DNA from 3 places in the Rhizobium sp. B230/85 genome. Region 3 is predicted to be linked to each of the others. Evidence: predicted binding sites of a transcription regulator. Region 3 holds the regulator's gene; each other region holds the start of a gene.
The links. Region 3 encodes LexA, which represses DNA repair genes until DNA is damaged. Its sites were predicted from a motif close to TGTTCNNNNTGTGTTCNG; they were not measured.
Positions count from the first base shown of each region.

Region 1: the regulator LexA is predicted to act here: its motif matches at 1,596-1,613, upstream of J5289_RS27035 (DUF3072 domain-containing protein).
Region 2: the regulator LexA is predicted to act here: its motif matches at 9,119-9,136, upstream of recA (recombinase RecA).

Region 1 is NZ_CP072159.1:74,116-78,112, forward strand. Features, by position in the region: gene J5289_RS27025 (BglII/BstYI family type II restriction endonuclease) at 1-758, shown strand, start outside; gene J5289_RS27030 (MT-A70 family methyltransferase) at 759-1,337, opposite strand; gene J5289_RS27035 (DUF3072 domain-containing protein) at 1,853-1,954, shown strand; gene J5289_RS27040 (SMC-Scp complex subunit ScpB) at 2,298-3,008, opposite strand; gene J5289_RS27045 (DUF1403 family protein) at 3,011-3,964, opposite strand.
Region 2 is NZ_CP072156.1:2,378,232-2,391,001, forward strand. Features, by position in the region: gene J5289_RS11610 (RNA methyltransferase) at 1-361, opposite strand, end outside; gene J5289_RS11615 (FUSC family protein) at 438-2,450, opposite strand; gene J5289_RS11620 (hypothetical protein) at 2,496-3,038, opposite strand; gene J5289_RS11625 (NADP-dependent isocitrate dehydrogenase) at 3,269-4,480, shown strand; gene J5289_RS11630 (GNAT family N-acetyltransferase) at 4,560-5,006, shown strand; gene alaS (alanine--tRNA ligase) at 5,080-7,740, opposite strand; gene recA (recombinase RecA) at 7,904-8,992, opposite strand; gene J5289_RS11645 (carbohydrate kinase family protein) at 9,233-10,177, shown strand; gene J5289_RS11650 (pseudouridine-5'-phosphate glycosidase) at 10,224-11,150, shown strand; gene J5289_RS11655 (DMT family transporter) at 11,244-12,128, shown strand; gene cckA (cell cycle histidine kinase CckA) at 12,146-12,770, opposite strand, start outside.
Region 3 is NZ_CP072156.1:2,104,811-2,117,580, reverse strand. Features, by position in the region: gene J5289_RS10325 (SGNH/GDSL hydrolase family protein) at 1-453, opposite strand, end outside; gene J5289_RS10320 (hypothetical protein) at 584-742, opposite strand; gene J5289_RS10315 (pyruvate dehydrogenase complex dihydrolipoamide acetyltransferase) at 863-2,212, opposite strand; gene J5289_RS10310 (pyruvate dehydrogenase complex E1 component subunit beta) at 2,228-3,661, opposite strand; gene pdhA (pyruvate dehydrogenase (acetyl-transferring) E1 component subunit alpha) at 3,677-4,717, opposite strand; gene J5289_RS10300 (septum formation initiator family protein) at 4,875-5,186, opposite strand; gene eno (phosphopyruvate hydratase) at 5,322-6,596, opposite strand; gene kdsA (3-deoxy-8-phosphooctulonate synthase) at 6,744-7,589, opposite strand; gene J5289_RS10285 (VOC family protein) at 7,586-8,470, opposite strand; gene lexA (transcriptional repressor LexA) at 8,636-9,355, shown strand; gene J5289_RS10275 (ComEC/Rec2 family competence protein) at 9,336-11,795, opposite strand; gene gltA (citrate synthase) at 12,097-12,770, shown strand, end outside.

The DNA.
Region 1 (3,997 bases), on a different replicon from region 3:
ACGCGAGGGCAATCCTCAGTGTCGACTTTCCAGACGCGGTGGCCGAGCTGGAGGAGACCATCGGTGCGCTATCGATTCCTATTGAAGAAATTGTTGGTTCCGGCGGTGGGGAATCTCAGGGAACGCAGCGGCTTCGCCGCGCGCTTGCGCAGCGTGGATGGACTAAGATGAACTTCACCGTCGAGAAGCGAATCAATGGCGTGGCGCGAGAGGCCATCTCACACGAAATTGATCACGTAAAAGCTTTCGGCCCGGGCGTGGTAGCTGCCGAGATTGAATGGAATAACAAGGATCCGTTCTTCGATCGCGATCTTGAAAACTTTAAGCGTCTTCATGCCGATGGGGCTATTTCAGTCGGGGTCATCATCACCCGCGGAACGACTATGCAGGATGAACTGAGGGCTATGGTGCAGCGCTTCGCCACCGAGCGAGGCCTGAACTCACATGACGCCGTCACGGCATTCGGAATGAGCCGCACGGCCCGGCAGAACCGGGAGGTCGACCGACGAATGCGTGTCGGCCAGTCGTACGAGGAAGCATGGGCTGGTCAATTCGTGTCGGACAAATACGGGCAGGCCACGACCCATTGGTCGAAGCTCGAGGACAGAGTTCACCGCGGCGTGGGCAATCCATGCCCACTCGTTTTGGTCGGCCTGCCTTCAGCCATTGTCACATTTGACGAGAACCTCGAACTCGAAGACATCGAGCGCGAGGACGAAAATCTGGTCGCTGAAGGAATTGCCGACGCTACAGACTGATTATTCTGCGGCCATACGGTCGGTGGCTGAGTTGAATCCGTATGTCTTCCAGTCCGGTTCGTAAGTCTCATCGGCTTGATTACCCCAGGTCGTCCACCCCTTGCGAACACCGCGGCCGAACATTTCAAGGTACGGTCCCGGTGAGCAGGCTTCGATAAGCGGATACTGCTCGTCCGGCTTGCGCGAATGCTCGCGCTTGCGTGAGCTAAGGTAGTTCACCTGTGATCGGCCCGGATCAAGAGTACGTGCGTTCTTGCCACGGACACCGAACAGGATCAATTCAGTGACGTTGCGGAAATAGAAACCAACGCCACGACCGTCCGAGCCTCCGTCCTTCCTGATCTTGTGCCAGACCAGATTGCTTTTGTATTGGAAGCCCCACGCTCTCATCACTTCGAGGCCCTCGGGGAGAAGTGCGTTCGGAACCCATAAATATAAATGAGCGGTCGAGGCGCAGGCTTCGGCAACAGGCAGCGCCATTATTTCAGGGAGCGCCATCGTTCCATACCTGGAAAGTCGCTTGTGCTCCGGTGCAACCTTACCAGTGCGATTGATGAACTGCCACGGCGGGTCGGCCATGATGGTCTTGAATTTTCGGCCGGCGGTGAAGTCGAGGAAGTCGTGTGAAGGAGATGGAGTTTCGTCAGTACGCTTGAGCAAGAAAATCTCCTTATTCCCGTGGCTGTCATTGATCTGTTTACCTTAGAGCAAACGATCGAGCCATGATATTGGCGGTTATCTCGACGTAGCATATTGAGCTTGCGCCGGACATTCCCTTTTCGAGCCGGTCCCCAGATTGAGTGTGCGTTCGCAGACTGCTCGCGCACGCTAATCCAAGGTTCTTTATTTGTTCTTAATTGCGATTCGCGTCAACCGTCCCCTCTGTGATTGTCAATCAATTTTCTGTCACGAAGCCATATAGGTATGTCCCGCGGAGGAGAAGAGACGACCGACGAAAGGCTCCGCGCTATCCAGAATCAGCAAGGGAGCTAGCGTGCGGTCAAGAACAATTTGCAGACCGAGTCCGAAGATCACGGAAGACTGGGTCAGCGGCGACGGGGCGATGATGCGCTTGGTCCTAACTGAAGACGCTGGTGGACCAGGCGCATCATCGCGACGGCTATGCCGAGGACCTGACGAAGGCTGATGCGTCGAAACGGATCAACGACCTCAAACAGGCGCTCGACCTGAAGTGAGAGGTGGTCTCGTGAAACCGATCGATTTCTGGCGAGCGTGAGGTTGCAACGGAAGTTCTGTGCGCTGCAAAACTTTTCGATCGTCAACCGAAAGGACGAGACCATGTCAGACCTGAAGCTTGGTGAACGATCCCGACAAGCATTCCCGGAATAGAGGTCGACACCTCCGATGTGGGAAATGCTCTCGATGCCGCTGCACTGCGGTTCGAGCCCGCCATTGCCGGCATTGAAGACCACTATGCCGATACTGTACTGGTGTAGCTCGGTCTCTCGATTGCATTAGCGTCGACTACCATGATCCTCAGTCCTATGCTGATGGCAAAGCGGTCGGAGTCAGCAGACCTCACCCAATAAAGGACGAGTCCTCGTCCTCCTGGGAACCGCCGGTTTGTGCGGCGTCAATGCCACGTTGCACAAGTTGCCTGCTCAGCAGACCGGCGTCTTCAAGCGCCTCGATGTTCGGAAGGTCGCGCAATGTCTCCATGCCGAACGCAGACAAGAAATGCGGGGTCGTCACAACGGTATAAGGCGCCCCTGACGTCGGGCTGCGCGGCCCAGAGCCGATGAAACCCGCACCACGCAAACTACCGATGGTGTCGCGGCTGACCTCCTTGCCGAAGATTTTCGACAGCTCACCACGCGTAATCGGCTGGAAATAGCCCACCGCCATCAGCACCATCGCCTCAAACTCCGACAGCGCCGCCGCCCCTCCCCGCGTCGGTGCCGACGAAGCCCGGATCGTTTCGGCGAACCGCGGCCGGGTGCGATGCTGCCAGCCACCGGCGACCGACACCAGTTCGTACGGCCGATCGCGCATTTCCTCGATGAGATCGTCGATCAGCAAATCGATGCTGCAGTCCTTGCCGACAACCCGCGCCAACGTCTCGCCGGAGACCGGCTCGGCCGAGGCAAAGATCACCGCCTCGATCCGCAGCATCCATTCCCGCCAGCGCAGCTCCGATGGCAGGTCTTCGAGCTCGCGATCGAAGAACACGTCGTGTCGCTCTTTCGCCTGACGCTTGCCGGTGGTCTTGGCCCCGCTCGCTCCCGCCATCGTCACAACCCAAATATCCGGAAGGTGGAGCGGCCGGAGAGTTCGCGCACCGCCTCGAGATTTTCGAGCCGCTCGAACAGCCGGTTCGCCGCCCAACGGGATAAGTTGCTGCCGGGCACCGACGCCGGCACGGCGTCTTCGGTTAGCAATCTCCGGATGACGGGCTCCGCACCCTTGGTGCGAAGCTTCGGCGCCACGGTCAGTAGCCGTGCTGCACGTCGATCGATCTCGACGGCGGAGCGAAGGGCCGCGTCCACGCGATCGACCAGCGCCAGGCAGATCGCTTTTGGATAAGCCGGCTCGTCCGGTCGGACGCGGCCTCTGCCGCCGATCGTCCGAAAAGCTGGGCCGTAGCGTTCGGGTAACAGCAACGGTACCGGTTTCGGCCAGCTAAGTTTTCGCGAGAGCACAACGTCTGCCAGCCCCACGGCCAACACCTCAGCATCCGGGCGAGCGGTCGTGATAGCCGATATCAAATCGGCCAGCGCGAGGGGTGCCGCGCGCCCGGACTGTATCGCGGTATCGACGAGATCCGGGACTGAGGCAAGAGCATTGTCCGAGCGGATCCCCAGCAGCGCGCAGAGCTCCTTAACCAATGGCGTAGTGATTGTCCCGGATTGGCGCGTCAGCAATCGTATCGCCAAAAATAGCTTGCCGGCCGGCCCGGGATCATCTTCCGCGGCGGTCAGCGAAACCGCGTCGCGAATAGCATTCTCATCCTCGTTGCGGCCGACCATCCTGGCAGCCACGGCGGCCGACTTGAGAGCAAGGCGGTCCCGCCAGCAGCCAAGCCAAGGAGGGTCAGCGTCGAGCAGATCGTCGAGCGATTTCATGGCGATACCGGCGGCGAAGGCGGCGTCGGATTCCGTCATGTCCTGAGTTCGCGGCCGCGTCCAACTTGGCAAGCGGGGCGACCAAGTGGAGGTGTTGGCGGTAGGAGGTGCGAGCGAATCCATGCGATAGATGGTAAGTCATACGCGCGGTTGTGG
Region 2 (12,770 bases), 270 kb from region 3:
AGCGCTCGCCGGCGACAAAACGCCCCCGCAGTGTCTCGGCGGCTACGACCGGCGAACGGACAGGTTTATAGCCATAACGCTCGCGGGCCGTCGTTGCATACACGAAATGGAGGTCGGCAATGGCTTCCTCCAGCGTCGGAAATACGCGCGTCGCCTCGATGACGTGGCTGGCATTCGAGGCAGCGGCGGTCGCCTTCTCGTTCGGCCACCCGTCGCGCGGATTGACTAGACGCAGTTCGGCAAGGCCGAAATTCGCCATGGCGCGCGCCACCATGCCGATATTCTCGCCCATCTGCGGCTCGACCAGAATGATGACCGGCCCCTCGGCCAGCAACGGCTTTTCGCTGTTTGTTCCTGACATGACTATCCTCGGTGCGCCGCAGTGGCGAAATTGCTGCCGGAAATACCCGCGAAGGCCCGGAACGGCAAGCCCCGGCTCATGGATAAAGCCGATCGAGCATCGATCCGACCATCTCGATGCCGAGCCGCATGCCGCCGCGCGACAGCGGTAGATGGCGCCCTGTCGCCCGCGCCGACTTGCGGTCGACGAAGAAGCACTCCGAGCCCCTGCCTGAGATGGCATTCAGCCGCTGGAGGTTTTCAGACACATTCAGCGCGATCTCGCCATCCGGATCGTCGCGAGAGAAGGCGATGTTGCGGGCAAAGACCCGGGCCCAGTAGGTGCAGGCCATCAGGATCGCCAGCGTCTGGCGCACATTGCCCGGTTTGCGCACCAGGCTCCAGGACTGGCCGAGGGGCTTGGCCGCGGTGGTAACGTCGCGGTAGGCGGCATCGAGGTTTTGCGACAGGCGGATCAGCTCGAGGCCCGGACCGCTTCCGCCGGCGGCATCGAGCAAAGCCCGGAGCACATCGAACCACCTGGCCAGCGCCCCATCCAGCACGCCTCGCGTCTTCGCTGGAAAGACCAGGAAGGCAACCGCCGCACCGGCCGTCGCGCCGATGATTGTTTCTCCGATACGTAGTTGCAGCACCTGTAGCGTCAGCGCGCCCGTCATGCCGTAGACCAAACATAGAACGATGGAGATGAAGAAGGTCATGGCCCCGTAGGACACCTGGATAAAGTAGAAGCCGAGAAAGATCGACACGACCGAAAGCAAGATGGCAATAGCGGTATGGCCCGCTACCACCAGCGCCAAGGCCATGCCGACGGCAATCCCCAGCACGGTGCCCATCGAGCGCTGAAACGCCTTCACAGCCGTATCGCCGCGCGAATTGGTGTTGGTGAACACCAGGAACGCCGTTAGCACCGCCCAGAACCAGCGCTCGCGGGACAACAGCAGACCGAAGACCATGGCGATGCCGGTGGCCAGCGTGATCTGCAGTGCCGATCGCATGGCGGCATCGTCGAGCGACAGTTTTGGCCACTTGATGACCGTGCGCGCGCCGTTCGCGCCGGCGATATCGCTGAAACCCGTCATGCGGCCGAGAGACAGGGTTTCCGTCAGCGCATCGCGGGCGTCCCGGAGCCAGATCATCGCCCGCATCGTCTCGGAACTGCGCTTGTCCGCCATCGTCTCGAAGCCATCGGTCTCGCGCTCTAGCAGGGCGTCGTCATGGGCAATAACGGCGTGCACCAGCGCAAAGCTCGGCACGGCGCTCTGGCTCATCATGATGGCGCTTTCCGCCGCCAGATGGACGTCGAAAAGCCGCATGGAGATATCCACTGCCGGTGTATCGCTGGCGAGTGTACCGCTCGCCGGCGTATCGACGGCGGGTGCATCGTCGGCCGGCTTGGGAATGAAGCTCTCCGCCATCAGCACGACGTCCTTCAGCCTCTCCTCAGCCTGGAGCAGCGCGCGATGCTCGGTTTCCGATATCCGCCCGTCGCGAACGCTCACCGCAAGTTCGATCAGCATCTGGTTGACCCGGCCGAGCACGCTCTCCAACGCCCGCAACAGGTCCTTGCGCCAGTCATCCGGCAGCAGGACGGAGCGCACGCCGTGGGCGACGAGCGACGAGACGACAGAGCCCATTGCCACCAGTGGCATCTCACCCAGCCGGGGCTGGAAATAGGCACCCATGAAATAGGACATGAAGGCGAACATGCCCACCGCATTCCAGCGCACGCCAAGCGCCCTCACCCAGCTTGCGGCAAAGATGATGGCGAGGAAAGCGACATCGCTGATGTAGCGATGGTCTGCGAGCAGCGCTGCCAGTATGACGGCCAGCACGCTGGCCAGGCAGCCGATCAGCCGTGTCACCAACTGTTCCGATGGACGCTTGTCGCGCACGGTGAAGCCGCCCTGGATCGACAGAAGTATCCCGAGTGCATAGGCGACATCGGGCAGCGGCACAATCGTTGAATGGATGACGAAGAGAATGCTGAATGATAGCACCACGGTCAGCGTCACCCGCGAGGCCTGTCGCAGCCGCGAAAATGCCGGGTCGTTGGCGGCCAGCCAATCACGAAACCGATGGGCGATGTGCATCAGGATCCTTCGTCGTTAAACGCATCGCCAGCCTGTGGCGTCAGGCTACGGCTGCTTGGCGATATCCTGCATGGCGGCCTTGAGGGAACTCGGCTTCCCACTGTCGTCCGTCGTCAGGATGTCGTCGACCACCGGTTTTCCGCCTTCGGTCAGAACCTCGAAGCGAACCTCCGTGAAGGCATCAGACGCTGCAGCGTCCTCGGCGCCCATGCAGCGCGACTTCTGGAACCGCGCCACCACCTCGGTCTTGCCGCCCGATACGGCCCCGGGAACGATCGTCACGTTCTCGAGCGGACAGGCATCCTGGCTGCCGACAATGACGTCGTAGTCGAACGGCGAGATGCCGTCTTCCGTCGCCGGATAATTCTGGGCGGCCTGGTAGCCACGGATGAAATCGGCGCTGAACAGCTGCCGCAGGTGCGACGCATCGAACATGTCCTGCCAGTCGCTGTCGCCGCCGGCCCAGTTGGCCACCGTCGCATCCATGATGGTCTTCACCGGAGAAACGGCAGGATCTGCGGCGAAGGCGCCGGGCGCCTGGATCAACACAAGGGCGGCGATGAGGTATGCAGGCAGCGATCGGGGCATGGCAATGTCCGTAAACACACAAAATATCATTGTAAAAATCGGCTATATCGGCGAGCCTTACAAGCGCCTCGCACTAGAAAAGCGGTGATTGGCCGGGCAGATTTGACGCGCAAAAAGGCGAATTCTGCACCCTTCCCGACTTTGCCTCGGCGCCCCGCGGTGCTATAGCGCTTGAGACTTCAAGTCCAACACACAGGGCCGCCCGGCCATAAGCAGAACGAGGCAGATATATGGAAAAGATCAAGGTTGCAAACCCCGTCGTCGATCTCGACGGCGACGAGATGACCCGCATCATCTGGCAGTTGATCAAGGATAAGCTCATCCTTCCCTACCTCGACCTCGACATCCAGTATTACGATCTGTCGGTCGAAAATCGCGACGCCACCAACGACCAGGTGACGATCGACGCCGCCCACGCCATCAAGAAATACGGCGTCGGCATCAAGTGCGCGACGATCACTCCGGACGAAGACCGCGTCAAGGAATTCAACCTGAAGCAGATGTGGAAGTCGCCAAACGGCACGATCCGCAACATCCTCGGCGGCGTCATCTTCCGCGAGCCGATCATCTGCGAAAACGTGCCGCGCCTCGTTCCCGGCTGGACCAAGCCAATCGTCGTCGGCCGTCACGCCTTCGGCGACCAGTACAAGGCCACCGACTTCAAATTCCCGGGCAAGGGCAAGCTGTCGATCAAGTTCGTCGGCGAAGACGGCGCCGTCATCGAGAAGGAAGTCTACGACGCGCCGGGCGCCGGCGTGGCCCTCGCCATGTACAACCTCGACGAATCGATCCGCGATTTCGCCCGCGCTTCGCTGAACTACGGCCTGATGCGCAAGTGGCCCGTCTACCTGTCGACCAAGAACACAATCCTGAAGGCCTATGACGGTCGCTTCAAGGATATCTTCCAGGAAGTCTTCGACGCTGAATTCAAGACCCAGTTCGATGCTCTGAAGATCACCTACGAGCACCGCCTGATCGACGACATGGTCGCCTCGGCTCTCAAGTGGTCCGGCGGTTATGTCTGGGCTTGCAAGAACTACGACGGCGACGTCCAGTCCGACATCGTCGCCCAAGGCTTTGGCTCGCTCGGCCTGATGACCTCGGTGCTGCTGTCGCCAGACGGCCAGACCGTGGAAGCAGAAGCAGCCCACGGCACCGTGACCCGCCACTACCGCCAGCACCAGAAGGGACAGGAGACATCGACGAACTCGATCGCCTCGATCTTTGCCTGGACACGTGGCCTCGCACACCGCGCCAAGCTCGACGACAACGCGGCACTCGCCAAGTTTGCAGCGACGCTCGAAACCGTCTGCGTCGACACCGTCGAAAGCGGCTTCATGACCAAGGACCTGGCCCTGCTCATCGGCCCCGACCAGCCCTGGCTGTCGACGACTGCTTTCCTCGACAAGGTCGATGAAAATCTCCAGAAGGCAATGGCATAAGCCATTATCTTAATGTGATCGGCAGACGGCGGGGACTTCCCCCGCCGTTTCCATATCTGCAGGCCGGAGACCGGATCCGATGACCAACACCATTCGTCCGCTGGAGCTTGACGACCGCGCCGCCTGGGAGCCGCTCTGGCAGGCCTACCAGCGATTCTACAAGGTCGAGATTCCGCCGGAAACAACAGACCGGACATGGGCGCGATTTCATGACCCGAACGAGCATATGCAGGCGCTCGGCGCTTTCGATGACTTTGGCCGCCTGGTGGGCATCGTCCACGCCATCTTCCACCGCTCGACATGGATGCCGGAATGGACCTGCTATCTGCAGGACCTCTATGTCGAGAACGACCAACGCGGCAAGGGTACGGGTGCAGCCCTCATCGAGGCCGTGGCGGACCTTGCCCGGGCCAATAGCGCCGGTCGCCTGTACTGGATGACCCACGAAACCAATACCGCAGCCCAGCGCCTCTACGACCACATCGCGGCACGATCCGGCTTCATCCAGTATCGCAAGGCCCTATAGCAACCCATTGTAAAACGAAAAACGGCGGAAGCTGATCGCTCCCGCCATTCCAAATCTCAAATCTCAGGACTGGTCAGCCGGCGAGTGCTGCTGCAACGGCCTCGATCGCCTCGTCGGCCTTGGAGCCATCGGGACCGCCGGCCTGCGCCATGTCTGGCCTGCCGCCGCCGCCCTTGCCGCCAAGCGCCGCAGACGCGATGCGCACCAGATCGACCGCGCTGAAACGGGCGACCAGATCTTCGGTCACCGCCACCACGGCGCTCGCCTTGCTATCCTCGGAGACGCCGACGAGGACGACGACGCCGGAGCCGAGGCTCGTCTTGCCTTCGTCCGCCATGCCCTTCAGATCCTTCGGATCGACACCGGCGATAGCCCTTCCGAGGAACTTGACGCCGCCGATATCGCGCACTGCATCGCCGCCATCGCCCTGCCCGCCGCCCATCGCAAGCTTGCGCTTGGCATCCGCGAGCTCACGCTCCAGTTTGCGGCGCTCGTCCATCAGGGCTTCGACGCGGGTGACGACCTCGGCAGGCTGCACCTTCAGCGCTGCTGCCAGAGCTTTGACGCGGTCATCCTGCTCGGCCAGATAATCGCGGGCCGAAACGCCTGTGACGGCCTCGATACGGCGCACGCCGGCGCCGACGGCGCTCTCCGAGAGCACCCGGATCAGGCCGATCTGGCCGGTCGCCGTCACATGCGTTCCGCCGCAGAGTTCGATCGAATAGGGCTTGGCAGCCTTCTCGCCGCGCACCGCCGTGCCCATCGACACGACGCGGACCTCATCGCCGTATTTTTCGCCGAACAGCGCCATCGCGCCTTCGGCAATCGCATCGTCGACGCTCATCAGGCGCGTCGATACCGGCGCGTTCTGAAGCACGATCTCGTTGGCCATTTCCTCGACAACCTTCAGTTCCTCGACCGACATCGGCTTCGGATGCGAAACGTCGAAGCGAAGGCGCTCGGGCGCCACCAGCGAACCCTTCTGGGCGACATGGGTGCCAAGCACCTCGCGCAGCGCCTCGTGCAGCAGATGGGTCGCGGAATGATTGGCGCGCAGCCGGCCGCGGCGATCATGATCGACCGTCAGCACAACGGGGTCGCCGACCTCAATGGTGCCGGTGGCAACGGTTGCCACATGGGCAAACAACCCGTCGCCGCGCTTCTGCGTATCGGACACGGTGAGCTTGACGCCCTCGCCTGCAATCACACCGGTATCGCCCATCTGGCCGCCGGACTCAGCGTAGAAAGGCGTCTGGTTGACGACGATCTGCACCGTCTCGCCATCGGCAGCGCTGTCTAGAGATACGCCATCGCGGACGATCGCCTGGATTACGCCTTCGGCCGTCTCGGTGTCGTAGCCCAAAAATTCCGTCGCGCCGTTCTTGTCCTTCAGTTCGAACCAGACGGTCTCCGTCGCCTTGTCGCCGGAGCCGGACCAATGGGAGCGGGCCTCGGCCTTCTGGCGGGCCATCGCATCGGTAAAGCTGGCGACGTCGACGGCGATGCCGCGCTCGCGCAGCGCATCCTGCGTCAGGTCGAGCGGGAAGCCGTAGGTGTCGTACAGCTTGAAGGCCGTCTCGCCATCGAGCATATCGCCCTTGCCCATGGTGGCGGTTGCGTCGGACAGCAGCGACAGACCACGGTCGAGGGTCTTGTGGAAGCGGTTTTCCTCAAGCTTCAGCGTTTCCGAAATCAGCGATTCCGCCCGCACCAGCTCAGGATAGGCGCGGCCCATCTCCTGCACCAGCGTCGGCAGCAGCTTGTACATCAGCGGATCGCGGGCACCGAGCAGTTGTGCATGGCGCATGGCGCGGCGCATGATGCGACGCAGCACATAGCCGCGACCTTCGTTTGACGGCAGCACGCCGTCGGCAATCAGGAAGGCCGACGAGCGCAGGTGATCGGCGATGACCCGGTGGCTGGCCCGGTTATCGCCGATAGCCATCACGCCGGTTGCTTCCTCGGAGGCCTCGATCAGCGCCCGGAAAAGATCGATGTCGTAATTGTCGTGCTTGCCCTGCAGCAGCGCCGCAACGCGCTCGAGGCCCATGCCGGTGTCGATCGACGGACGCGGCAGGTCGACCCGCTCGTCCTTTGAAAGCTGCTCGAACTGCATGAAGACGAGGTTCCAGATCTCGATGAACCGGTCGCCGTCTTCGTCGGCGGAACCGGGAGGCCCACCCCAGATATGGTCGCCATGATCGTAGAAGATTTCCGAACAAGGACCGCAAGGGCCGGTATCGCCCATCGCCCAGAAGTTGTCGCTGGTCGGAATGCGGATGATGCGGTCGTCGGACAGGCCGGCGATCTTCTTCCAGAGGTTAAAGGCATCATCGTCCGTGTGGTAGACCGTCACCAGCAAGCGCTTGGCGTCGATATCGAATTCCTTGGTGATCAGGTTCCAGGCAAGCTCGATGGCCTGCTCCTTGAAATAATCGCCGAACGAGAAATTGCCGAGCATCTCGAAGAAGGTGTGGTGGCGGGCGGTGTAGCCGACATTGTCGAGGTCGTTGTGCTTGCCGCCGGCGCGAACGCATTTCTGTGCCGAGGACGCTGTCTTGTAGGGGCGCTGTTCCAGCCCCGTGAAAACGTTCTTGAACTGCACCATGCCGGCGTTGGTGAACATCAGCGTCGGATCATTGCGCGGCACGAGCGGGCTCGACGGAACGATTTCGTGCCCATTCGTCTTGAAGTAGTCGAGGAAGGTCGACCGGATTTCATTTACGCCGCTCATGCTATGCCCTTATCGCTGCCGTCGGCAGTCCCCATACAAAATCCACTGGCTTTTATCGCTCGCTCTCGATCCTGTCCAGCCGCACTAACGAAAGCGGCCGCACATCCCGAAAGACGTGCGGCCGGCAGCTTGAACCTACCCTTCGACCTTGCGGTCGGGACCGTTACATATCGGCAGCAACATCGCCGTCGTTGGCATCGGGACCGCCGTTCACCAGCAGCTTGTCGGCGATCAGGCCGGCACTCTGGCGCAGCATCGTTTCGATCTCCTTTGCCAGTTCCGGATTGTCGCGCAGGAAGATCTTGGCGTTCTCGCGACCCTGCCCCAGGCGCTGGCTGTTATAGGAGAACCAGGCACCTGACTTCTCCACGATGCCGGCTTTTACGCCGAGATCGACGAGTTCGCCGGTCTTCGACACGCCTTCGCCATACATGATGTCGAACTCGACCTGCTTGAAGGGAGGCGCCATCTTGTTCTTGACGACCTTGACGCGCGTCTGGTTGCCGATGACCTCCTCGCGATCCTTGACGGCGCCGATGCGGCGGATGTCGAGGCGAACAGAGGCGTAGAATTTCAGCGCGTTACCGCCAGTCGTCGTTTCCGGCGAACCGAACATCACGCCGATCTTCATGCGGATCTGGTTGATGAAGATGACCATCGTGTTCGACTTCGAGATCGACGCGGTCAGCTTGCGCAGCGCCTGGCTCATCAGGCGAGCCTGCAGGCCTGGCAGGCTGTCGCCCATTTCGCCTTCGATTTCAGCCCGCGGCGTCAGGGCCGCAACGGAGTCGATGACCAGCACGTCGATGGCGCCGGAGCGCACCAGCGTGTCGGTGATCTCGAGCGCCTGCTCGCCGGTATCGGGCTGCGAGATCAGAAGGTTCTGGAGGTCGACACCGAGCTTGCGGGCATAGACCGGGTCGAGCGCATGTTCGGCGTCGACGAAGGCGCAGATGCCGCCCTTTTTCTGGGCTTCGGCAATGGTCTGCAGCGCCAGCGTCGTCTTGCCCGAGCTTTCCGGTCCATAGATCTCGACGATACGCCCCTTCGGCAATCCACCGATGCCAAGTGCGATATCGAGGCTCAAGGAGCCCGTGGATACTGTCTCGATCTCGACGATGCTTTCATTCGAGCCGAGCTTCATGATCGAGCCCTTGCCGAATGCCCTCTCGATCTGAGAGAGTGCGGCTTCGAGCGCCTTGCTTTTGTCCACCGATTTTTCCTCTACGAGCCGCAAACTATTCTGTGACATGAGATCCACCTTTAGGTTATTGAAGCCGCACAGGCAACGAAGCAGTTGATGTCGTTTTTGTACTTGATTTGTTCCGGTTCCGCAAGGGGCCTTCAAATAATTGAAACAAAAAGGTAAAATGACCTTTGTTCTATATTTGTTTTCCTTTTTTGTCGCAAAGGCTTAGGCGATCCTCAGCAGGCTTTGCGGGGTTCGCAAATGCGGGTCGATTCGGCTCTTTCGAAATGACCGGGGCTGGGTATGTCTAGGCAGATTCTCGTGCTCGGCGGCGCTCACATCGACAGGCGTGGCCGCATCTTCGGAGAGACCGATCCAGGCGCCAGCAATCCGGGCGCTTGGTTCGAGGAACCGGGCGGCGGCGGCTTCAATGCGGCCCGCAATCTCGCCCGGCTTCACCACGACGTGCGGATGGTCTCGCCACGCGGCGGCGATGCTCTCGGCGACATGGTGGCATCTGCGGCTCGCGAGGCGGGTGTCGACGACCGCCCGTTCGTCTTTCTCGATCGCACAACGCCGAGCTACACGGCGATCATCGAAAAAGACGGAAACCTGGTTATCGCGCTGGCGGATATGGAGCTCTACAAGCTCTTCAGCCCTCGCCGCTTGCTGATCCGCGCCATCCGCGATTCATTCGCATCGGCGGACCTCATTCTCTTCGACGCCAATCTGCCGGCCGAAACACTGGCTGCGATTGCCCGCAAAGCGGTCGATCTCGGCAAGCCGCTGGCAGCCATTGCCATCTCCCCGGCCAAGGTCGTGCGCCTCAAACCCTGCCTTGCCGATATCGACTATCTGTTTCTCAACCAGTCGGAAGCCGCCGCCCTCACCGGCAGCAGGCCGGACGATCCGCTGCAGTGGGTGAGCCAGTTGCAGGCCCTTGGTCTCAAGGGTGGCGTCATCACGCGAGGGCAGCAGCCTCTCGTCGCCTTTGACGGCCGCATCACCCTTACCTTGGAGCCGCCAGCTGTGGACGACGTCGCCGACGTCACCGGCGCCGGCGATTCGCTGGCGGCCGGGGTGCTTTCGGCGCTGATGGACGGTCTCGATCTGGCGGAGGCGGTGCGCCACGGCGCTGCAGCGGCTGCCATCACGGTTCAGTCGCCGTTTGCAACGGCCGCCAATCTGTCGCCGCAGCATCTTCGTCAGGTTCTCACCCTTGTCGGCGCGCCCAAAATACTGTCATGAAGCCCCATCCCGCCCATCAAACCCGCACACTCAGGTGGACAAGACCATGACCAAACCATTTTCCGCTCTGTTGCCGATCTCATATTCAAGTGAAGTCGCCGCCGCCAAGGCACGTGGCGCACCGATCGTCGCGCTCGAATCGACGATCATCACGCACGGCATGCCCTATCCCGGCAACATCGACATGGCTCGCAGCGTCGAGGCTATCATCCGCGAGGAAGGTGCCGTGCCGGCAACAATCGCAGTCATCCACGGAACGTTGCACATCGGCCTTGAACCGGCCGAGCTAGAGAGCCTCGCCCAGACCACGGACGCGATGAAAGTATCGCGCGCCGACCTAGCCTTTGCAATTGCGGAGCGCCGCACCGGGGCAACCACGGTTGCAGCCACGATGATTGCAGCCGCGCGGGCCGGCATCAAGGTGTTTGCCACCGGCGGCATCGGTGGTGTGCATCGCGGCGCCGAGACCAGCTTCGATATCTCGGCCGACCTCGAGGAGCTGGCACGTACCGGCGTCATCGTTGTCTGCGCCGGCGCCAAGGCAATCCTCGATATCCCGAAGACGCTGGAAGTCCTGGAGACCCGTGGTGTTCCCGTCGTCACCTTCGGCAGCCCGGAATTCCCTGCCTTCTGGTCGCGTGCCTCCGGCCTGCCAAGCCCGCTGACGCTGAACAGCCCGGCGGCAATCGCCAATTTCCAGACTGTGCGCGAGCAGCTGGGTATCGATGGCGGCATGCTGGTTGCCAATCCCGTGCCGGAGGAAGACCAGATCGAGCGCGAGGAAATGGAGATCTACATCGAGCGCGCGCTCGACAGCGCCGAGCGCGAGGAAGTGGTCGGCAAGGCCGTCACGCCCTACCTGCTCAGCACGATCTTCGACATCACCGGTGGTCGCAGCCTGAAGACCAACATCGCGCTGGTCGAAAACAATGCGCGGCTGGCTGCCGAAATCGCCGTCGCTCTGGCGGATTAGGCAGAAACGTCGTTCACCGAAGCTGCCGCGCCGATCTCCGGCGCGGTTTTTTGTTTTCAGGGCTGCAGCAGGAAACCTCCCGTGCCAGATATCATGCCTCCAGCCGCCACAGGGCCGCGCGACAGCCGCATACCGCTTGCAGCCCTGATACTTGGCGGCGCTGCCATCGGCGGCTCGCCGATTTTCGTGCGCCTGTCGGAGGTCGGTCCGCTTGCCACGGCGTTCTGGCGTGTAGCGCTGGCGCTCTTGCCGCTTCTTCTCGTCTCACTCGCCAGCCGCCGGAAATCGGCCGTCCAGCCGCGTAATCTATCCGAATGCTTCATGCTGGTGCTGCCGGGCCTGTTCCTCGCCACGGATCTCGTCACCTGGCATCTGTCCATCCACATGACGTCCGTTGCCAATGCGACACTGCTCGCCAATCTGGCGCCGATCTTCGTTGCCGCCATCGGTTGGCTGTTCCTCGGCGCGCGCATCACCAGGCTGTTCCTGCTCGGGCTGGCGACGGCGCTGGTCGGCATCGTCACGCTGAAGGGCGGCCTTTCCGGTCTTGCGAACGGCGATCTCAGGGGAGATGGCCTGGCAACGGTCGCAGCGCTGTTCTACGCCGGATATATTCTGGTGATCGGCAGGCTCAGAACCCGGTTCGACACGCTGCAGATCATGGTCTGGAGCACGGCCGCCGCAACCATCTGTCTTTTCCCGGTGGCCCTCATGATCGAGGGCGTCATGCTGCCACCAAGCCTGTTCGGCTGGCTCATGCTGATCGGCCTCGCCTTCATCAGCCATGCCGGCGGCCAGGTGGCGATTACCTATGCGCTCGCCTACCTGCCGGCCGCATTTTCATCGCTGACGTTGTTGCTGCAGCCGGTGGTCGCCGCGGTACTGGCCTGGGCGCTTCTGAGTGAGAGCATCGGGCCACTGCAGGCCGTCGGTGGCGCCATCGTGCTGGCCGGCATTCTGATCGCCCGACGCGGCTGAAGCGCCACGCTTGCCGATCAGCTGTCCAGCATCTCGCGAACGGCGACAGCCAGTTGCTTCAGCGAAAACGGCTTCGGCAGGAAGCCGAACTTCGAATCCGCCGGCAGGTTGCGCGCAAACGCATCCTCGGCATAGCCCGAGACGAAGATGAACTTCATATCCGGATAGATCTTGCGCAATTCGCGCAGCAGCGTCGGCCCATCCATTTCCGGCATCACCACGTCGGAGACGACGACATCGACCTTGCCTTCGAGTTCCTCGAGAATTTCCAGCGCCTCGACGCCGGACCCAGCCTCATGCACGGTGTAGCCGCGCGTTTCCAGCATCCGCTTGCCGCCGCGCCTCACGGCCTCCTCGTCCTCGACCAGAAGCACGACGGCCGATTTGCCGGTGAGGTCTGCCTGCTCGACGTCTGCAAGTGCGGCGCCCTCGCCCATCGGCGGGGCATGCGGCGCTTCCTGCGGGCTTTCGCCGGGCAACAGGATGTCCATCACGTGGCGCGGCAGGAAAACGCGGAAAGTGGTGCCCCTGCCAACCTCGGAATCGGGCTGGATGTAACCGCCGGACTGCTTGACGATGCCGTAGACCATGGCGAGCCCGAGGCCCGTGCCCTTGCCAACATCCTTGGTGGTGAAGAACGGC
Region 3 (12,770 bases):
ACCGCCGGCAAACATCGCGGCAAATGGGGCATTCGCCGTTTCGCAGATGATCGGCGGCGCAACGATCAGTATTTCAGGGGCGTCGTAGTCAAACGCCCAGTCATGGTGCCGGATCAGCCCGACGAGCCGCGCCATCCCCTGGCAGGCAGCAAACGCCGAACCGGCGAGCACCGGCTTCATATCGTTGGTGCCGAGCAGGATAACAACGAGGTCGATAGGCGCATGCGTCTCGAGCACGGTCGGCAGGATTCGCGCTCCGTTGCGATCGCCGTCGGCCAAATGATCGTCGAAGGCCGTTGTGCGGCCATTCAGACCTTCCGCGATGACGCGAACCTTGCCGCCGAGTGCTTCCTGCAGCACGCTCGGCCAGCGGTTTTCGAATTCATGACGGCCGAGCGTGTCGGCATCGTAGCCCCAGGTCAGGGAGTCGCCGTAGCAAAGAACAGTTTTCATGGCGCTCATCGAGCTTCATTCCCCAATGTCAGTCCGGGCCATGCGAAAACCATTTTCACTTGCCCTTCGTAAGAGCTTCGACCTTGCGCTCGAGCTCGAATATCCGATCTTCAAAGTCACCAGTGACTAGTCACGACATCATGGTGTCCGCCTTCAAAGCGTGGCGAACGGTCTTTTGTCCACTCTCCAACTTGTCCAGCCGCTCTTTCACTTCCTGAAACTGATCTCGGATCTCAGCGCGGATCTCGCGCAGCATCGGCATAACCATGTCTTTCGGATCATCTGCCATCGCGTGTCTCCTTGGCGCCAAAGCCGCCTCGACAAAATATGGAGATGAGTGCGCCAAATGTCACGGCCTGTTGTGACGTGGTCGGCAGACGGCCGCAACGATGTTGCGGCCGGAAATTCGCTAAACCAGCATGCCCATCGGGTTCTCGACGTAGCCCTTGAAGGCGGCGAGAAGCTGGGCGCCGAGGGCACCGTCAACGCTGCGATGATCGGTCGACAGCGTGACGCTCATCACGGTAGCGATCGCCATTTCGCCCTTCTTGACGATGACGCGCTGCTCGCCTGCGCCCACGGCCAGGATGGTCGAGTGCGGCGGGTTGATGACGGCGGCAAATTCCTTGACGCCCATCATGCCCATGTTCGAGACCGACGTCGTGCCGCCCTGGAATTCTTCCGGCTTCAGCTTGCGTTCCTTGGCCCGCTTGCCGAGGTCCTTCATCTCGTTGGAGATGGCAGACAACGTCTTCAGCTCGGCCTTGCGGATGATCGGCGTGATCAGGCCGCCCGGGATGGAGACGGCGACGCCGACGTCCACGTGCTTGTGCTTGACCATGGCGTTCTCGGTCCACGACACGTTGGCATCCGGGACATCGCGGAGCGCAAGTGCCATCGCCTTGATGATCATGTCGTTGACCGACAGCTTGTAGGCCGGCGCGCTGTCCTTGCGCGGTGCGGCATCGTTGAGCTGCGCGCGCAACGCCATCAGGGCATCGAGATTGCAATCCACCGTGACATAGAAATGCGGGATGGTCTGCTTGGATTCAACCAGACGCTTGGCGATGATCTTGCGCATGTTGTCATGCGGCACAAGCTCGTAGGAGCCGGCTTCGAACAGCTTCATGACGGCTTCGTCCGACGCACCCTTCGGTGTGCTTGCTGCTGGGGCCGATGCAGGTGTTGCGGAGGCCGCCTTGGCGCCACCACCGGCAACCGCAGCTTCGACATCGCTCTTGACGACGCGACCATGCGGGCCGGAACCGGCCACTGCCGACACATCGATTCCGGCTTCCTTCGCCAGGCGACGGGCAAGCGGCGACGAGAAGGTCCGGGCGCCGCTGGCAGCTGCAGGAGCGGCCTTCGGCGCAGCAGGTGCTGCGGCCGCGACGGCCGGCGCATCCGCCTTGACGGCTTCCTCAGGCTTGGCGGCAGGTGCAGCTTCCGACTTCGGCGCGGACGCTGCAGCCGGGGCTGCGGACCCCGCACCGCTCGCAGCAGCACCGACGTCCTCGCCATCGGCGGCCAGTACGGCGATCAGCGCGTTGACCTTGACGCCCTGGGTACCGGCGGCAACGACGAGCTTGGCAACGGTGCCCTCGTCGATTGCCTCGACTTCCATGGTGGCCTTGTCGGTTTCAATCTCGGCCAGCACGTCGCCGGACTTGACCTGATCGCCTTCCTTGACCAGCCACTTGGAGAGCGTACCCTCTTCCATGGTCGGCGACAGGGCGGGCATGGTGATGTTGATAGGCATCGAAAGACCTTCCCCTTATTTGTAGCAGACGGCTTTCACCGCATCGACGACTTCGCCGACGTTCGGAAGGGCCAGCTTTTCGAGATTGGCGGCGTAGGGCATCGGAACGTCCTTGCCGGCGATCGTCAGGATCGGCGCATCGAGATAGTCGAAAGCCTGCTGCATGACGCGGGTGGCGATTTCGGTGCCGACCGAGTTCTGCGGATAGCCTTCCTCGACGGTGACCAGGCGACCGGTCTTCTTCACCGATTCGATGACGGTCGGCAGGTCCATGGGACGCAGCGTGCGCAGATCGATCAGCTCGACGTCGATGCCGAGCTGTTCGAGTTCGGCGACAGCCTTGACCGCGTAGGTCATGCCGATGCCGAACGAGACGATCGTCACATCCTTGCCGGTGCGGTGGATACGGGCCTTGCCGATCGGCAGAACGAAGTTATCCATCTTCGGCACGTCGAAATGCTGGCCATAGAGGATTTCGTTCTCGAGGAAGACCACCGGGTTCGGATCGCGAATCGCAGCCTTCAGCAGGCCCTTGGCGTCGGCTGCCGTGTACGGCATGACGACCTTGAGGCCAGGGATCTGGCTGTACCAGGCAGAATAATCCTGGCTATGCTGGGCACCGACGCGGGCAGCCGCACCATTCGGGCCACGGAAGACGATCGGCGCACCCATCTGGCCGCCGGACATATAGAGCGTCTTGGCAGCCGAGTTGATGATCTGGTCGATGGCCTGCATGGCGAAGTTGAACGTCATGAACTCGACGATCGGCTTCAGACCGGACATGGCGGCACCGACGCCGATACCGGCAAAGCCGTGCTCGGTGATCGGGGTATCGATAACGCGGCGGGCGCCGAATTCCTGCAGCAGCCCTTGCGTCACCTTGTACGCGCCCTGGTACTCGGCCACTTCCTCGCCCATGACAAAGACGTTATCGTCAGCGCGCATTTCTTCGGCCATGGCGTCGCGGAGTGCGTCGCGTACGGTCGTCGAGACCATTTCGGTGCCGGCCGGGATGTCCGGATCGGCAGCGATATGAGCCTTTGGCTGGGCCGGCACCTTGCTGTCGGCGCGGGCCGTCGGCTCATCGGCGGATTGGCGGGCCTTGCCGCCGGCGTCGTTGCTGGCCGCAGCCGGCGTATCGGCATCGGCCTTGGGGGCTGCAGCCTTTTCGGTGTCCGCACCAGCGTTCATGGCGTCGGCGCTTTCGCCCTCGGCAAGCAGGATCGCGATTTTGGCGTTGACCTTCACGCCCTGGGTGCCTTCGGCGACCAGGAGCTTGCCGATCGTGCCTTCGTCGACGGCTTCGACTTCCATCGTCGCCTTGTCGGTTTCGATTTCGGCAATGACGTCGCCGGAAGTGACCTTGTCACCTTCCTTCTTCAGCCATTTGGACAGTGTGCCTTCTTCCATCGTCGGAGAGAGGGCGGGCATCAGGATATCGATAGGCATGTGTTCCCTCCCCGATCAGAGCAGAATGTCTGTGTAGAGCGCGGATGCATCCGGCTCCGGCTCGGACTGGGCGAAATCGGCACTGTCGGCAACGATATCGCGAACATCCTTGTCGATCGCCTTCAGATCGTCTTCGGATGCCCAGCCTTTTCCGACCAGGCGCAAGCGCACCTGCTCGATCGGATCATGTTCTGAGCGCATCTTCTGCACTTCGTCCTTGGAGCGATACTTCGCCGGGTCGGACATCGAATGGCCGCGATAGCGGTAGGTCAGCATTTCGAGAATGATCGGGCCCTTGCCGGAACGGCAATGCTGGAGCGCCTCGTCGGCTGCCGCCTTGACAGCGCGCACATCCATGCCATCGACCTGCATGCCGGGAATGCCGAAGCCCGAACCGCGCAGCGAGTAGTTGGACTGCGCCGTCGCGCGGGCAGAGGACGTGCCCATGGCGTAGTGGTTGTTCTCGATGATATAGACGATCGGCAGCTTCCAGAGAGCAGCCATGTTGAAGCTCTCGTAGACCTGGCCCTGGTTGGCCGCACCGTCGCCGAAATAGGCGACCGAGACGCTGTCATTACCACGGTATTTGTTGGCGAAAGCGAGCCCGGTGCCGAGCGAAACCTGCGCACCGACGATACCGTGACCGCCGTAGAAATGCTTCTCTTTCGAGAACATGTGCATCGAGCCGCCCTTGCCGTGCGAATAGCCGCTGCTGCGACCAGTCAGCTCGGCCATGACACCACGCGCTTCCATGCCGCAAGCGAGCATGTGGCCGTGGTCGCGATAGGCCGTAATGACCTGATCGCCTTCCTTCTGGGCCATCTGCATGCCGACGACGACAGCTTCCTGGCCGATGTAGAGGTGACAGAATCCGCCGATGAACCCCATGCCGTACAACTGTCCGGCCTTTTCCTCGAAGCGCCGGATGAGCAGCATTTCGCGGTAGGCTTTCAGCTCTTCGTCGCGATCGAAATCGGCTATAGGACCGCCGTTGGTTTCAACACGTGCTGACTTGGACGTTTTCCGGTTGGAAACGGACGCGATTTTCGGCGCCATTCAACCCTCCCCTGTGTGATAAGCATCGATCAATGGTGACGCGTAACATAGGGAAGATTAACAGATGCAGCAATGCCATAAACGCATGGCTAGTATTCGATATAAGTCACTGAAAAATAAATAAAATCTCCGATTAACTGAAATTCAGTTAATCGCGCTATTTGTTGAAGATGACGATTTCGTCGGCCTTGGAATAATCGAGCTGGTAACGGGCCTTTTCATCAAGCATGTCCTTGTCGAGCGATCCGTCGCTGAGCAGGGCAACCTCCTTTTCGAGGTGCTGTCGCTTGGCAACGAGATCGGCCAGATCCTTGGAGCGGGCCAGTCGCTGTTGCTCGAATACTTCGGTCGCCCGCAGGCCGTAATCGCCATGGACGCAGTGGTAGCCGAAATAGGATACGAAGGCGACGGTGATGGCTGGAAGCACCAGGTGACCAAGCCGCTTCTTCTTATGATATTTTGTCCACATGCCGTTTGCCCATACGCTGTACCCGTGTGAGCGACACTAGACGGCAGAGATTAACCGTCCGTTGACCGTGTTGCGAAATCGACTAAAAAACCGCGCCCGAAGGCGCGGTTGGTAGAAAAGCGAATGCGTCTGGTATCAGCCGCGCAGGATGGACGTGCCGGCGTAGCGGGCCTGCGGACCGAGCATTTCCTCGATGCGGATCAGCTGGTTGTACTTGGCAAGACGGTCCGAGCGCGACAGCGAGCCGGTCTTGATCTGACCGCAGTTGGTGGCGACCGCGAGATCGGCAATCGTCGAATCCTCGGTTTCGCCAGAGCGGTGCGACATGACGGCTGTATAGCCGGCCTTGTGGGCCGTTTCGACGGCGTCGAGCGTTTCGGTCAGCGTGCCGATCTGGTTGACCTTGACGAGGATCGAGTTGGCAACGCCCATCTTGATACCGTCGCGAAGGCGCGAGGAATTGGTAACGAACAGATCGTCGCCGACCAGCTGGGTGGTCTTGCCGGCCAGCTCTGTCAGCGTCTTCCAGCCTTCCCAATCGTCTTCGGACATGCCGTCTTCGATCGACAGGATCGGGTACTTGGCAGCGAGTTCGGCAAGGTATTCAGCCATGGCGCCCGGCTCCAGCGTGCGACCTTCGCCTTCGAGAACGTACTTGCCGTCCTTGAAGAACTCTGTCGCAGCACAATCGAGGCCGAGGTAGATGTCTTCGCCGGGACGATAGCCGGCCTTCTCGATCGACTTCATGATGAAGTCCAGGGCTTCCGGCGCGCTTTTCAGGCCCGGTGCGAAACCGCCTTCGTCGCCGACATTGGTGTTGTGACCCTGGGCCGACAGTTCCTTCTTCAGCACGTGAAAAACTTCGGAGCCCATGCGGACGGCATCGGAGAAGGTTTCTGCACCGACGGGGAGAATCATGAATTCCTGGAAGTCGATCGGGTTGTCGGCATGGGCACCGCCGTTGATGATGTTCATCATCGGCACAGGCAGAAGGCTGGCATAGGCGCCGCCGACATAGCGATAGAGCGGCAGGTCGGCGCTCTGGGCGGCGGCCTTGGCGACGGCGAGCGATACGCCGAGGATGGCGTTGGCGCCGAGGCGGGACTTGTTGGCCGTGCCATCCAGCTCGATCATCAGGTTGTCGATCTGGATCTGGTTTTCAGCATCGAGACCGCCGATGGCCTCAAAAATCTCGGTATCGACGGCTTCTACAGCCTTTTCGACGCCCTTGCCGTGGTAACGCGAGCCACCATCGCGCAATTCGACTGCCTCGTGGGCACCTGTCGAGGCGCCCGACGGGACTGCGGCGCGACCCATGCTGCCGTCTTCCAGATATACGTCGACTTCGACAGTCGGGTTGCCGCGGCTGTCGAGAATCTCGCGGGCGATAATGTCGGTGATTGCGGTCATGGCTGGTTCCTGCTCGCTGGTTATAATCGATTGAAATCTCTAAATCGAAGGCGTGACAATTACAATGCCATCACGCGCTTCGAATGAGGGAACGTCATAGCCGACTAAACCAAGATCATGTCAGCCTGTTGAACGCTCCCGCAGATGCTAGGCCTTGGCGATGGCGTCGAATGCCAGCAGCTTTTCGAGCAGCTTCGGCATATCTTTCAGATGCACCATGTTGGGGCCATCGGACGGCGCATGGTCGGGGTCCTCGTGGGTTTCGATAAACACGCCGGCGACGCCGACGGCAACGGCCGCGCGGGCAAGGGTTTCCACGAATTCGCGCTGGCCCCCGGAGGACCCGCCCTGGCCGCCGGGCTGCTGCACGGAGTGGGTAGCATCGAAGATCACCGGAGCGCCCATCGCCGCCATGATCGGCAGCGAGCGCATGTCGGAGACCAGCGTGTTGTAGCCGAAGGATGCGCCGCGTTCACAGAGCAGGATGTTCGGGTTACCGCTGTCGTTAAGCTTGGCCAGCACGTTCTTCATGTCCCAGGGGGCGAGGAACTGACCCTTCTTGACGTTGATGATGCGGCCGGTCCTGGCGGCAGCGACCAGAAGATCGGTCTGGCGTGACAGGAAGGCCGGGATCTGCAGGACATCCACGGTCTTGGCGACAAGGGCGCACTGCTCCTCCGTGTGGATGTCGGTGAGCACCGGGAAACCGTATTCCTTCTTCAGCTCGCCGAAGATCTCCAGAGCCGCTTCCAGCCCAAGGCCACGCTGGGCGGACAGGGATGTGCGGTTGGCCTTGTCGAAGGACGACTTGTAGACGAGCCCGATGCCAAGCGAGGCGCAGAGTTCCTTGAGCTTGCCGGCTATCGTGAAGGCATGATCGCGGCTCTCCATCTGGCAGGGACCGGCAATCAGCGAGAGGCGCTTGCTGTTGGAGAAAGTGACCTTGCCGGGGCCTTCGCCGGCGACCACGTCCGAATTTGTCGAATGGCTCATGCTGTCTCCTCGAAGGCAAACAATGCCCCCTGCCCGGGAGCGGCCTTCACCAGAATAGTGTTGCTCTTGCGTGTGTAGGTCACGCCGTTACCAGCCAAATGCGCTTCTGTCACGGAAAGATCGCGAACCGCAAAGACGATTGCCCGCCCCCGCAGGCCCGCATCTTCACCGGATGGCGCCGCCTCATAGAAGGCCTCCATCCCCTCGCCGCTCAAGATGTCGATTTCCACATTGGCTGCCGATGCTGTGATGCCAAAGGAATGCGGAGCGATTGCGGCACCATTGCCAACTTGGCTGATGAGCCCGGAAAACGCCTCCGGGCTGGCGCAGGACAGCACAATGCGCGAAATGCCGAGAACGCCGTTCGGATGCCTCTCCAGCGCGCTGCGATCCGTCGGCATCGCATTAATGCGCTCGCAGGTGAAAACGAAGAAATCCGGGGCACGCAAATCTGCGGCGAAAGCAAGGCGAAAGCCGGCAATCGATTCGGACCCGTCCGGCATGCGCATCGGCCTTTCGAACTCGAGGATCTTGCCGGCCGAGACCCCGCGGTCGCGAAAGCGCTGCTGGTCGCTTTCAGCATTGCCGGTTGCGAAGGCAATGGAGGAAAAACCATCGTCGCCGACGCGAAACCGGAAAGCCTGGTCGCGCGCGACGAAGACATTGCCGGCCAGCGCCGACGCCTCGCACTCCGAGAGACTGGCAATGCCGAGTGGCTCGAGATAGGTCTTGTCGGCGAAGAAAACGCAAGCATTTTCAGTACCAAAGGGATGCCGTGCATCGGCAGCGACAGTGAAGCCAAGCTTGCTCAGCCGCTGGCGCGCAGAGGCTATATCGCAGGTCGGCAGGACCAGATGGTCGATTGGATAGGCTGCTGTCATGGTTTGTCTCCACCCTGCGAAGCCGTCAGCGACGGCAGCGCGACATGATCTTCCAAAAATGCGATTATTCCAACGGCGTTCACAAAGATTTAGTCACTTGCGGAACACATATGGAACATATAGTGTCCGTTCTGGCTTTGTTTCGCACTTGGAGCACGAAAAACGATGTTGACGCGCAAGCAACAGGAACTGCTTCTCTTCATTCACGAACGAATGAAAGAGTCCGGCGTGCCGCCTTCTTTCGATGAAATGAAGGACGCGCTGGATCTGGCGTCGAAATCAGGTATCCATAGGCTGATCACGGCACTGGAGGAACGCGGCTTCATTCGCCGCCTGCCGAACCGGGCGCGTGCCATCGAGGTCATCAAGCTTCCCGAGGCCTATAACCCGAATGCGCAGCCACGGCGCGGCTTTTCGCCGAGCGTCATCGAAGGCAGCCTTGGCAAGACGCCGGCGGTCGCCGCAGCGCCGACAAAGCCCGCAGTCGACGACCGCAGCGGCTCCGTCTCGCTGCCGGTCATGGGCCGCATCGCCGCCGGTGTTCCCATCGCCGCGATCCAGAACAACACCCACGACATCATGGTCCCCGCCGATATGGTCGGCGCCGGCGAGCATTACGCGCTCGAAGTGCGAGGCGATTCGATGATCGAGGCCGGCATCTTCGACGGCGATACGGTCATCATCCGCAATGCCAGTACGGCGAGCCCCGGCGACATTATTGTCGCCCTCGTCGATGACGAGGAAGCAACGCTCAAGCGCTTTAGGCGCAAGGGTGCCTCCATTGCACTCGAGGCAGCCAATCCGGCTTACGAGACCCGCATCTTCGGCCCGGACAGGGTAAAGATCCAGGGGCGACTTGTCGGACTTATCCGCCGGTATCACTGACCGGTGACGTGGCATCGGTACCGGTGAAGGCCGGCTTTCGCCAGTCATAGGCTCGATGCCTCTCCCATGGACGGTCAAGGGCGCTGAACGCGGTGATGAACTTTGGCTCAGGAGATATCAAGTTGACCTCGATGGAACCTGTTTTGCGTAGCGATGCGCCGGTGTAGAGCACTGCACCGGACCGACAGAGATCAAGGCGAAGTTTGACCGGCGTGATGACAATGTCGGCGGTATCGCAGGCCGGCCCCAGATAAGCCGCATCGGAGATAGTCACCAGCATCGCGCCCGTCTCGAGCATGGCAACGCACCAATCGCGACCATGGCAGGCAAACCCGCCGTCGACCGCATTGTCCAGAGCAGTTTCCATTGCTGATCGCAATGTGGCCTGATGCTCCGCATCCATACGGGTCGAGGGGCGGCCACGAACGGAATGGGGCGGGGTCGAGTTGTCCGGCGGCAGCATTTGCGGCGGCGTATCCTCTGACACCGGCAGGGCTCGCTGCCATTGCTGATAGATGAAATCCGGGGGGCGCTCACGATTGCGCTCGAGTCTCCCCTGCCGGAACATGGCGACCAGTTCGCCATCCTCCGAAATCAGCAGTTCCGATTTCTGGAGAGACGGTTGGAAGGCGGCAAAAGTCACCGAGGCCGCAATCAGCAACGCGCCGGCATGGCGCATGGGCGTTCGCAGCACCGTCATCAGCATGAAGCCGGCAATGATGGTCGGGAAAAGTCCGCTAGGCAGGCGCGCGAAGGGCACATTGCCGCCCCATGCAGCCACCGTCTTTGCGATGACCATGACGATATCAAGTCCCCAACCGGTGACAAGCCAGAACACGCCGTCGAGGCCGAAGGGCATCATCAGCATGGCAAGCATGCCGACCGGCATGACGATGAATGACACCACCGGCATGGCGGCGAGATTGGCAACGAGGCCATAGGTCGCCAGCCGGTGAAAGTGTTCGATCGAGAAGATTGCCGTCGACGCGCCGCCGATGAACGACGTCATGGCGATGCCGGTGAAGAAGCGGCTGACCGCCCGCACCGGCATCGGTGCCCGGAAAGCAGCAAACCGCCGCTCGCGGGGCGGACGTCGCTTCCATAGCGAATAGCCGGATACAAGGGCGATGGTCGCCGCATAGGACATCTGGAAACTCGGGCCGAGGATCTGCGACGGCGAGAGCACTAGAATGGCGATAGCCGAAAGGGCGACATTGCGCAGGCTGAAGGATGGTCTGTCGAACAGCACCGCGACCAGCATGATCGCCATCATGATGAAGGCCCGTTCGGCCGATACACCGAAGCCGGAAATGAAATAATAGGCGGTGACGGTGATCAGCGCACCGACGGCTGCAATTTTCTTGGTCGGAAAAGCCTGCGCCAATCCGGGAAACAGGCTCAGTGCATGCCGGAGGCCGACATAGAAGATACCGGCCGACAAAGCCATATTCAGTCCCGAGATGGCAATGATATGAGCGAGGCCGGACACTCTTAGGGCATCCGTCGTTTCAGGCGAAATCGCCCGACGTTCGTCGTTGACCAGCGAAGCCGCGAAGGCGCCGGTGTCGCCGGGCAGGATCGAGCGGATTCGGTCGCCGATATGGCCGCGCAGCCCAGTCAGCCAGCGGTCGGTCCTTTGGAGCGTCGTTCGCTCGCTGGTGTCGTCGACGCTGGCCATCATCAGTTGCGGCGTACCGTAGAAGAAACCGTTGGCACCGGTGCCTTCGAAATAGGCAGTGAAGGCAAAATCGTGGAGGCCGGGCAGCGCCGGGCCGGCTGGCGGGCTCAACCGGGCCCTGCCCTCAACCACATCTCCGAGTTCGAACGGTACATCCTGGCCGCGCACGAGAAGGGATATCTGCTCCGGTGGCCGCCGAACGACAGGCGCGTCTGTCGCCAGCAGATCCAGCACGTAGCGCCACCGCCCTTTGTCGTCCACTTCGCGGCGCTGAACCTGACCGGTGATGGTGGTAGTCACGGGCGAGTCCAGCATGATCGTCGACGCTCGCCATGTCTCCCATTCAGCGAGAAGCATGCCGAGCAGGCCCAGCGCCGCTGCGAACGCCAGATGCCGCAACGTTGGGCTCAGATTGTGTTTCAGGAGGCAGACGGCGGCGAGCACCAGGAAGACCGCCGCAATGCCCGTCACCGGCGGATTGCCCGGAAGCTCGAACCAGATTATGGCTCCGCAGCCGATGTAGACGGGCGCAAACAGCATTGCGCGACCGTGGGCGGCCTCTTCGGCAATCATCCCCGCGGTTGCGATTCGCCACCCGTTGAGCGAAAGGGCAGCGCGCTTCGGCCACGGCACGGCGTGTTGCGTGCGGGCAGGCATCCGTCCAAGCTTGGCAACGGCGTTGACAGTAGCGCGCGAACGCTCGGCGAGGCCGAGAAATACCTGGCGATGACCTTGCCTCTCGCGCGCGTCCAACTCTGCCATTCGCCAGTCAGCCCCGCTCGCAATCTTCAAGCCCAGGGTATTTTTGCAACCTTTGCTCGAACAATTCAACTGAAATCGATTGAAATGCGTCCCGCGGGAACGTCGCTTCTGGAATGCCGCAGATCGGGCTTTAAAGGCATCGCAGTCATGGCGGAGGCGCTGCCCAAAAGTTGATACCGCGATGCACAAATACCGGTCAGGGTAACTTGGCATTAGCCTCTGGATCATATAGCTAATCTTTAGACGCTTAACCCTTTGGTGCTTTTTTAAGGCACCAACCCGCCAAATCTTGGAGGCTCTCATGACGGAACAAAGCGCGAAACTGACCTGGGGTGATAAGACTGTCGATCTGCCGGTGAAGGCCGGTACCATCGGTCCGAGCGTCCTCGACATTGGCGCACTCTACAAGAATACCGCTTCCTTCACTTACGACCCCGGCTTCACCTCGACCGCATCGTGCGAATCCAAGATCACCTATATCGATGGTGACGAAGGCGTTCTGCTGCATCGCGGCTACCCTATCGAGCAGCTGGCCGAAAAGGGTGACTTCCTGGAAGTCTGCTACCTGCTTCTCTACGGCGAACTGCCGACGGCTGCGCAGAAGAAGGATTTCGACGACCGCGTCGTTCACCACACCATGGTGCATGAACAGATGACGCGCTTCTTCACAGGCTTCCGCCGCGATGCACATCCCATGGCTGTGATGTGCGGTTGCGTTGGTGCGCTGTCGGCCTTCTATCATGATTCAACCGATATCACGGATCCGCACCAGCGCATGGTGGCGAGCCTCCGGATGATTGCAAAGATGCCGACGCTTGCCGCGATGGCGTACAAGTATCATATCGGCCAGCCTTTCGTGTATCCGAAGAACGATCTCGACTATGCGTCGAATTTTTTGCGCATGTGTTTTGCGGTTCCTTGCGAAGAATTCGAAGTCAATCCGGTTCTTGCCCGTGCGATGGACCGCATCTTCAT